DNA from 2 places in the Planomonospora antibiotica genome. Region 1 is predicted to be linked to the other one. Evidence: riboswitches for the same ligand, from Rfam matches in the RefSeq annotation. Region 1 holds a riboswitch; the other holds the start of a gene.

Region 1 (4,453 bases):
TGCCGAGGCGGAAGAAGAGCCGGCCCCGGATGCGCTTGTTGAGCGCGTTGGCGAGCATCAGCGCCAGGACGAGCTGCGGGATCGTCGCGATGACGAAGATCCCGACCGTGTTGAGCACCGCGTTCCAGAACGCGCCGTCGGCGATCAGCTCGGTGTAGTTGTCGATTCCGATGAAGGTCTTGTCCCCGGCCAGCTCCCAGTCGTGCAGGGACACCCAGGCGGTGTAGCCGAGCGGGAAGAGGCCGAAGACGGCGAAGAGCAGGAAGTACGGGGAGACGAGGAAGTAGGGGGTCGCCCGGAGGTCGAACCGGGCGAGGCCCTTGCCGCCGCGTCCCTGGTTCCGGGGCCCGGAAGACCGGCGGGGGCCTTCCCGCCGCGCCGGAGCGGGGGTGTCGACGTTGAGGGTCATCGGTCAGCCTTTCAGCTCAAGGGCAGGCGACGGGCCCGGCGGCGGGGTCGCCGCCGCCGGGCCCGTGCCGAACGGGAGGAGGATCAGCCCGCTGCCTTGGTGCCGGCCTCGACGAACTTGGTCCAGGCCTCGGCGTAGGGGATCGAGCCCTTGTCCATGCCCTCGAGGACCTTCTCCGCCGCGGTCTTCACCTGGGCGTGCTTCTCACCCAGGAAGAGGGGGAGCAGGTCCTTGACCGAGGCGCCGAAGATCTGGCCGGTCGGCGCGTCGTTGAAGAACTCGTTCTTCAGGTCGGCGACCGCCGGGTCCTGCTGGGCGGGGATGGAGCTCGGGAAGGCCGCGGCCTCCTTGAAGGCCGCGACGTGGCCCTCCTTGCCGGTGAGGTAGTTCAGGACCTCAGCGGCCTCCTTCTGGTGCTTGCTCTGCGCGGGGATCGCGAGGTAGGAACCGCCCCAGTTGCCGGCGCCGCCGGGGACCGAGGCCACGTCCCACTTGCCCTTGTTCTCGTCACCGGCCGCGCCGGAGACCACGCCCAGCATCCAGGCCGGGCAGCCCATGGTGGCGAAGCCGCCCTTCTTGATGGCGGCGTTCCACTCGGGGGTGAAGGAGGCGAGCTTGGCGGTCAGGCCGGCCTCACTGAAGGACTTCACCGTGTCGAACGCGGTCTTGACGGCCGGGTTCTTGTCGATGACGAGCTGGTTGTTGGTGTCGAAGTAGGCGATGTTGCCGTTCTTCGGCCCCTCCTGCGAGAGCACCACGTTGAAGAGGGTGTTCGGGCCGTCGAGGAACTTGGGGTCGCCCTTGCCGGGGTTGGCGGCCTGGAACTTCTTGCCGGCCTCCATGAAGGCGGCCCAGTCCGGCCAGAGCTTGCCGACTTCCTCGCGGTCGCTCGGCAGGCCGGCCTTCTCGAACAGGTCCTTGCGGTAGCACATGGTCATGCCGCCGATGTCGGTGCCCAGCGCGAAGAGCTTGCCGTCCTTGTTGACGCCGTTCTCCCACTTGGCCGCGGGGAAGTCGGCCTTGCGGTTCTCCAGGCCGAACTGGCCGAGGTCGGCGAAGAACTGCGGGCGGGCCTTCATCAGGCCCATCGCGCCCTCGTCGATGCCGACGATGTCGGCGGCGCCGCTGCCGGCCTGCAGCTTCTGCAGCAGCTGCGGGAGGAAGACGTCCTCGAACCGGTCGGTCAGGTTCTGGTACTTGACCTGGATGTTCGGGTGCTCGGCGTTCCACTTCTTGACGGCCTCGTCGTAGCCGAAGTTCTCGCCGCCGCCGAAGGTGTGGACGGTGATGGTGACCGGCGCGGCCGCGGCCGAGGACGCGCCGTCGCCGCCGGCGGCGGGCGTGGGCTCGCTCGAACCGCAGGACGTGATCGCAAGGGCGGTGGCCGCCATGACCGCTACTGCGGCGAGCTTGCCCTGCCGCTTGGTGTTCAACATTCCGGACCCCTCTCAGGTGGTCGCCCGAATCGGTGGGAGGTGCAGCCGCGGCCGGTCCCCGACAAACCCGGACCGAGGCTGGCTGCTCTGCAACATGCTTTGGGAGCGCTCCCACGAAGAGTGGACGATAGGCAACCGGAACGTCAATATGCCGAAACTCAACCGTTACATCTTGGACTTAAACCTAGGACATATAGCGGTTTATCGGGAGATAAGCCTCAGATAGGCTGTTGGGAGCGCTCCCATCACGTGAGCATGCATCCCGGTTCTTCCGGGGCCGGGAGGAGGGATCCCCCCGTCCGCGGACGGGGGGATCCCGCTCCCGGAGGGCGGAGCCGGCCGCCGGGCGGGGAACCGGTCCCGGAAGCCGGAAGAGGGGTACGGCCCGCCGGGCCGTACCCCTCCGGTGCGCCGTCCGGCGCGGATCAGGACCGGTAGACCGGATAGCCGTAGCCGACGACCTCGGCCTTGGGGCGGACGCGCCGCTCGACCTTGCCGTTGCCGGTGTTGCCCTCGATCGTGGTGATCGTGCCGTCGCCGTTGTCCTCCTCGACCAGGCCGACGTGGTCGATGCCGTACAGGCTGTCGCCCCGCTTCCAGTCGAAGAAGACGACCGCGCCGGGCTTGGCGGTGGTGCCCCAGTGGCCGTTGGCCCGGAACCACTGGGCGTAGGTCACGGTGTAGGCGTCCCAGCCGAAGACCGGCCGGATGCCGGCCTGCTCGCCGACCCAGGAGACGAACATCGCGCACCAGGGCGCGTTGGCGTAGCCGCGGATCGCGCCGCCGTCGCGCTCGACGGTCTCCGCGGCGCGGTGGGAGTCCATGTACCACCGGTGGAACCTGGTGCCGCCGCCCCGGTCGTTCTCCTTCACGCCGATCTGGCTCTCGGCGATGGAGAGCACCTCCTCGGCCGAGACCCGGGGCAGCCCGTCGGCGATGAGCTGCAGGGGGGTCCTGGCCGAGGCGGCGGCGGAGGCGGGCAGGCCCCCGGAGATCCCGGCGGACCCGGTGAGGACGTCGGCCGAAGCCTGGCGGGGGGCCTCGGCGTGGGCCGGAGGGCTCGCCACGGCGCCGCCCGCGAGGGTGACCGACGCGCCCAGCAGGACGTGGGTCAGGCGGCGCCGCCTCGCGGAGGCGGGCGAGGCGGGAGACGCGGTGGGGGTGGGAGACGCGGTGGAGGCGGGAGACGCGGTGGGGGCGCCGCCGGTCTTCGCGGGGGAGGTGCGGCGGTGCTTCACGGGGGAGGTACGGCGGTGCTTGCCCATGCGGGGGTTCGACTCCTTGCTCGGCTTCCGTGCCGCCTACCGGGTTAGCTGACGGGTTCGGGCCAGGAAGTGCCCTACAGCGCGCGGGCGCTGATTCACCCCGAGGGAGGTGGGTCCCCGGTTCCGCGGGGTCGCGGATTCGGCGTCCATGACCTCATCGGGAGGAGGCCGGGCGGGCTGAGTCACGCCGCGGCAAAGTCCGGTCAAGACGGGGTGAGGGTGCGGGCCGGGGGTCAGCGTGGAGTATCGAACAGGCAAAGGATCAATAAATATGAAAAATCGGGCTGGGCTCGCCCGGTGGCGAGCCCGGCCCGAGAACGGTGGTCCCCCGAACGGCCGCCGGGCGGCCCTCAGCTCACCTGGTTGAACGTGGCGGGGTCCGGACCGAGGCGCCGGCCCGCGTCCAGCGAGGCGATCGCCTCCATGTCCTCGTCGTCCAGCTCGAACCCGAACACGTCGAGGTTCTCGGCGATCCGCGACGGCGTGACCGACTTGGGGATCACCACGTTGCCCAGCCGCAGGTGCCAGCGGAGCACCACCTGGGCGGGGGTGACCCCGTGCCGGGCCGCGACCCCGGCCAGGACCGGCTCGTCCAGCAGCCCCCGGCCCTGGCCGAGCGGGCTCCACGCCTCCGTGACGATGCCGTGCGCGGCGTGGTGGCCGCGCAGCTCGGCCTGGGGGAGCTGCGGGTGCAGCTCGATCTGGTTGACGGCCGGCACGACGCTCCCCTCCTGGAGCACGCGCTCCAGGTGCTCCACCGTGAAGTTGCTGACCCCCACGGCCCGCACCCGGCCGTCGGCGTACAGCTTCTCCAGTGCCCGCCACGCCTCCGGGTACAGGTCCTGCGCCGGGACCGGCCAGTGGATCAGGTAGAGGTCGAGGTAGTCCAGGCCGAGCCGTTCCATGGTCGCGTCGAACGCGCGCAGCGCCGCGTCGTAGCCGTGGGCGTCGTTCCAGAGCTTGGACGTGACGAACACCTCCTCGCGCGGCACGCCGGAGGCGCGCAGGGCCCGGCCCACGCCCTCCTCGTTGCGGTACAGCGCGGCGGTGTCGATGCTCCGGTAGCCGGCCTCGAGCGCGGTGGCCACGGCGGTGGCGGCCTCGTCGTCGGGCACCTGCCAGACGCCGAAACCGAGCCGGGGCATGCGGACGCCGTTGTTGAGAGTCACGAGTTCCATGCCTTCATGATCTCCCATCCACACCGGGACGAACCGGCTGGAACAGTGCTTTACCTCTCACAGGGCGTGGTCGGCTGTTCACCCGGGATTCCCGGTCCCGTAAGACCGCCGCGTTACGTTGGGGCGGTCGTGAACGGGTCATCGCCCGGCGTGGAGCAGGACGGT
Region 2 (4,453 bases), on a different contig from region 1:
TCGGACGGCACGCTCCCGATCCGGCACGGGCCTTACCGCGCTCCGGCGCCTACCTCCTCAACCTGCTCTGCGAGTCACGGGTGTAGATGCCCCCGGCGGGCCATGCCGTCCTCGCCTGCCGATCGACGATCTCCTGTTCGTCCGGCAGCCGTCTTCCGGCATGTCCGCGCCTCCGCACGCATCCTGACCGCGATCTGCGCAGTGCTGAGGAACGCCAGATGAAGAACCTGCACGCGAAAACCCGTGCCCCGATGACGAGCGCTCCAGGGGCCTCCTCCCCCGCCGACCTGGTCGGCGACACCCCGGTGCTGTGGATACCGGAACTGTGGACCGGGGGGAGCCACGGCTTCTGGGCGAAGCTGGAGGGCCACAACCCCGGCGGCATCAAGGACCGTCCCGCGCTCCACATGGTCGAGCAGGCCCGCCTGCGCGGAGACCTGCGACCGGGAGCCCTGATCGTCGAGTCGACCAGCGGCACACTCGGCCTCGGGCTCGCGCTGGCCGGCATCGTTCACCGCCACCCGGTGACCCTGGTGAGCGATCCGGGCATGGAACCGCTGATGCACCGGCTGCTGACCGCCTACGGCGCCCGGATCGAGACGGTCACCGCGCCCCACCCCGCCGGCGGCTGGCAGCAGGCGCGCCGGCGGCGGGTCGGTGAGCTGCTGGAGCAGCATCCCGGTGCCTACTGCCCGGACCAGTACAACAACCCCGACAACGTCTCCGCCTACGAGCGGCTCGCCCGGGAGCTGGCCCGCCGGCCGGGCCGCATCGACGTGCTGGTGTGCAGCGTGGGAACCGGCGGCCACAGCGCCGGGATCTTCCGCACCCTGCGCCGGATCTACCCCGGGGTGCGGCTGGTGGGCGTCGACACCGTCGGCTCGACCATCTTCGGCCAGCCCGCCCGCACCCGGCTCATGCGCGGCCTGGGCAGCAGTATCCATCCCCGCAACGTCGACTACGGCGCTTTCAGCCAGATCCACTGGGTGGCGCCGGGCGAGGCCGTCTGGGCCTGCCGGCGGCTCGCGGCGGCCAGGTACGCCACCGGCGGATGGAGCGTGGGCGCGGTGGCGCTGGTGGCCTCCTGGCTGGCACGTACCGAACCCGCGGGCACGCGGATCGCCGTGGTCTTCCCCGACGGCCCCGAGCGCTACTTCGATACCGTCTACAACGACGCCTACTGCGCCGAACGCGGACTGCTCGACGCCAAGCCGGAACCCGAACCCGACGAGATCGCCCATCCGTCGCAGGCCGAGGTCCTGCGGTGGACCCGCTGCGACACGGTGACCGACCCGCTGGAGGGCCGCGCGTGAAGGCCACCGTCGCCCAGGTCCGCTCGTTCAACCGGCCGATCCGGCTGCTGCTGGTCAACCAGCTCACCATCAACGTCGGCTTCTACATGCTCATGCCGTATCTGGCCCTGCACCTGTCCGGTGAGCTCGGGCTGGCGGTCTGGCTGGTCGGGCTCATCCTCGGCGTGCGCAACCTCAGCCAGCAGGGCATGTTCCTGCTCGGCGGGAGCCTGGCCGACCGGATCGGCTACAAACCGATGATCACGGCGGGGCTGGGGTTGCGCAGCGTCGGGTTCACCTTGTTCGGCCTGGCCGAATCACTGCCGTGGCTGATCACCGCCTCCGCGCTGACGGGCCTGGCCGGAGCCCTGTTCAACCCGGCCGCGCGCGCCTATCTCGCCCAGGAGGCGGGTGAGCGCAAGGTGGAGGCGTTCGCCGTCTTCAACGTCTTCTACCAGACGGGCATCATGGTAGGCCCGCTGATCGGGCTGGTGCTGGGCGGGGTGACCTTCCGCTTGACCTGCTTGGTCGCCGCCGGGTTGTTCACCGTCCTGGCCGTCGTCCAGATCCGCGCCCTGCCGGGCCGTTCCGGCAGCAGGGCCGGCGCGCAGGCCGGCATGCTGCACGACTGGCGCCAGATCATCGGCAACCGGTCCTTCCTGCTGTTCTCCTTGGCGATGATCGGCTCCTACGTGCTCAACTTCCAGGTCTACCTGGGCCTGCCGATCGAGGTGCGCCGGCTGACCGGGAGCGAGCTCGGCGTCACCCTGCTGTTCATGCTCTCCGGCGTCCTGGCCATCGTCGGGCAGGTCCGCATCACCGCGTGGGCCAGGCGGCGCTGGACGGCGGGGCAGGCGATGGCGCGGGGCCTGGGGCTGATGGGCACCTCGTTCGTGCCGCTCGCCCTGGCGGCGTCCCTGGCCCCCGCGTTGCCGGGTACGGCGCCTTGGCCGGCGCACGCTCTGGCCCTGGCACCGGTGCTCCTGGCGACCGGCCTGCTGAGCCTGGCGGTCATGATCGTCTACCCGTTCGAGATGGCGACCATCGCCGCGCTCGGCGGGGAGCGCATGATGGGCACCTACTACGGCTTCTACAACACCCTGTCGGGTCTCGGCATCGCCGCGGGCAACCTGCTGACCGGCGCGGCACTCGACGCCGGGAGGCAGGCGGGGATGCCCGGCCTTCCGTGGTGGGTGATGGCCGCGGTCGGGGGCGCTTGCGCCGTGGCGGTGCTCGCCCTGGACCGGTCGGGCCGGCTGGAACCGGGCCGGCAGCCGCAGGCGACCCCGGCCTGACCGCCGCCGGGCGGCCCGCAACGGCGGATCCTTTCCGCGGGACCGGCGGGGCGTCTCGCCGACGACTCCATCGGGGTGGCCCAGGTGAGGCCCCGGGTCCTGTGGCATCTGCCCAGGCAGGCACGATCACCGGAGCGACAACATTCACCTCCTATGATGAATAGTAGATTCCGGCATGCCTGGACGGCTCGCTCGCGCGGGCCGCCATGTCACCACGGTGCACCACCACACCGTTCTACACCGGAAATCTCCTGGTAGATCGCGACTCCCTCTCCATCGGAGTCCTCCCTCGCAGCGACGCCTGGCAGCGGGTGATCACGTAAAGATCACTTCTTTGCATCGGATTAGGGTCATATGACCGGCTGTTTACTACTATGCTTCGTTGCGCGCTGGCCGAAAGGGCCGGCATGCCTCATCCCGGGCGAAGCGCCCGGGAGCCGGGGAACCACCGCACCTGGGGTGAACCACGTTCCGTGGAAGGGCGTCCTCCCGCCCGAACCCGTCAGCTAACCCGGCCGGCCGAAGGAGAGGAGAGTGCGTGGCGGCCCCGTCGCCCACGTCCCCCATGTTCCGCCACCGTCTGGCCGCGACCGCCTGCGTGATCTCCGCGTTCGGAGTCGTCTTCGGTCCCCCCTCCCCGGCCGCCGCAGCCCCCAAGCCCCGCGAGGCCGAGCTCCGCAAGGAGCTGAACAAGCTCACCACGAAGGTCGACGCGCTCATCGAGGCCTACGCCGCCAAACGCGAGTCGCTGAAGAAGGCGCAGAAGGCCGAGAGCGTCGCCAAGGAGAACCTGAGCAAGGCCGAGGACGCCTACGCGGAGGCCAAAAAGCAGGTCGACTCCATCGCCCAGCTCCGCTACCAGAGCGACTCCGGTGATCTGCCCGCACTGCTGTTCGGCGACGGTGACATGAGCGGTGCGGCCATGCTGGAACAGCTGGCCGCCCAGCAGGGCGCCTACCTCGACGGTTTCGCCCGCAGCAGGGACGCCAGGAAGCAGGCCTCCGACCGGGCCGCGCAGCTCACCGAGGACCTGCGCCGGGAGAGCGAGCACGTCGAGGAGCAGCGCAGGGACGCCGAGGAGCTGATCGGCGCCATCAAGAAGAAGATCGATCAGCTCGTGCCTTTGGGCTCCGGCCGCCGCGCCAACGGCACCTGGGCGCCCCAACTCCCCAATGGTGCCGACAACATCACCGACCGCACCCGTAACATGCGCGAGGCCATCAGGAAACGCTTCGCCCTGCCGTACGCGGTCGGCTGCTACCGGCCGATCAACGACGGCGGTGAGCACCCGCTCGGGCGCGCCTGCGACTTCATGATGAGCGCCGGCGGGGCGATGCCCTCGGCCGCCAACCTCCGGCTCGGTGACGAGATCGCCGCCTGGGCCGTCAAGAACAAGGACAAGCTCGGCGTGAAATACGTGATCTGGCGCCAGCGGATCAACCACGGCTCCGGGTGGCGGTTCATGTCGGACCGCGGGAGCGTGACCGCCAACCACTACGACCACCCGCACATCTCGATGTACTGAAAGCAAAGAGCCTCACCGACGGGCTGCTCACCGGCGCTGATGAGCAGCCGGGGTAGTGACGCGCAGGCGCAGCTCAGGTGCAACGCAGGCGAGGATGTCGCGATGATCACTCAGGCGATGGGTGAGCGGCCAGCCCGGGCGGCCCGGTGAGGCTGGGCGAAGCCGCGGCTCCGATCAGCGCGGGCGCGCCGGGCGATGGTGATGGCCCGGGCAGCGGTTCCCTCGGCGGGCACGCCGAGGGAACCGATGACGCCGGTCGGCAGCAGCCCTTGAGCGTTGACGCGGTAGCCGGTGTCCAGGCATAAGGAGCTCTCGTTGATGGCCCTGCCGCGCCGGACGCA

Evidence for each region. Region 1 has a riboswitch for cyclic di-AMP ahead of IEZ06_RS13825 (CHAP domain-containing protein). Riboswitches for the same ligand answer to the same signal wherever they lie in the genome.
Region 2: linked by a shared signal. The riboswitch ahead of IEZ06_RS23970 (coiled-coil domain-containing protein) and the one ahead of IEZ06_RS13825 (CHAP domain-containing protein) in region 1 are both predicted to bind cyclic di-AMP.

The regions. Positions count from the first base shown of each region.
Region 1 is NZ_BMQE01000012.1:37,185-41,637, reverse strand. It holds gene IEZ06_RS13835 (carbohydrate ABC transporter permease) at 1-409, opposite strand, end outside; gene IEZ06_RS13830 (ABC transporter substrate-binding protein) at 493-1,845, opposite strand; gene IEZ06_RS13825 (CHAP domain-containing protein) at 2,271-3,110, opposite strand; cyclic di-AMP (ydaO/yuaA leader) riboswitch at 3,130-3,265, opposite strand; gene IEZ06_RS13820 (aldo/keto reductase) at 3,461-4,288, opposite strand.
Region 2 is NZ_BMQE01000029.1:62,207-66,659, forward strand. It holds gene IEZ06_RS23960 (PLP-dependent cysteine synthase family protein) at 219-1,313, shown strand; gene IEZ06_RS23965 (MFS transporter) at 1,310-2,587, shown strand; cyclic di-AMP (ydaO/yuaA leader) riboswitch at 2,986-3,122, shown strand; gene IEZ06_RS23970 (coiled-coil domain-containing protein) at 3,126-4,112, shown strand.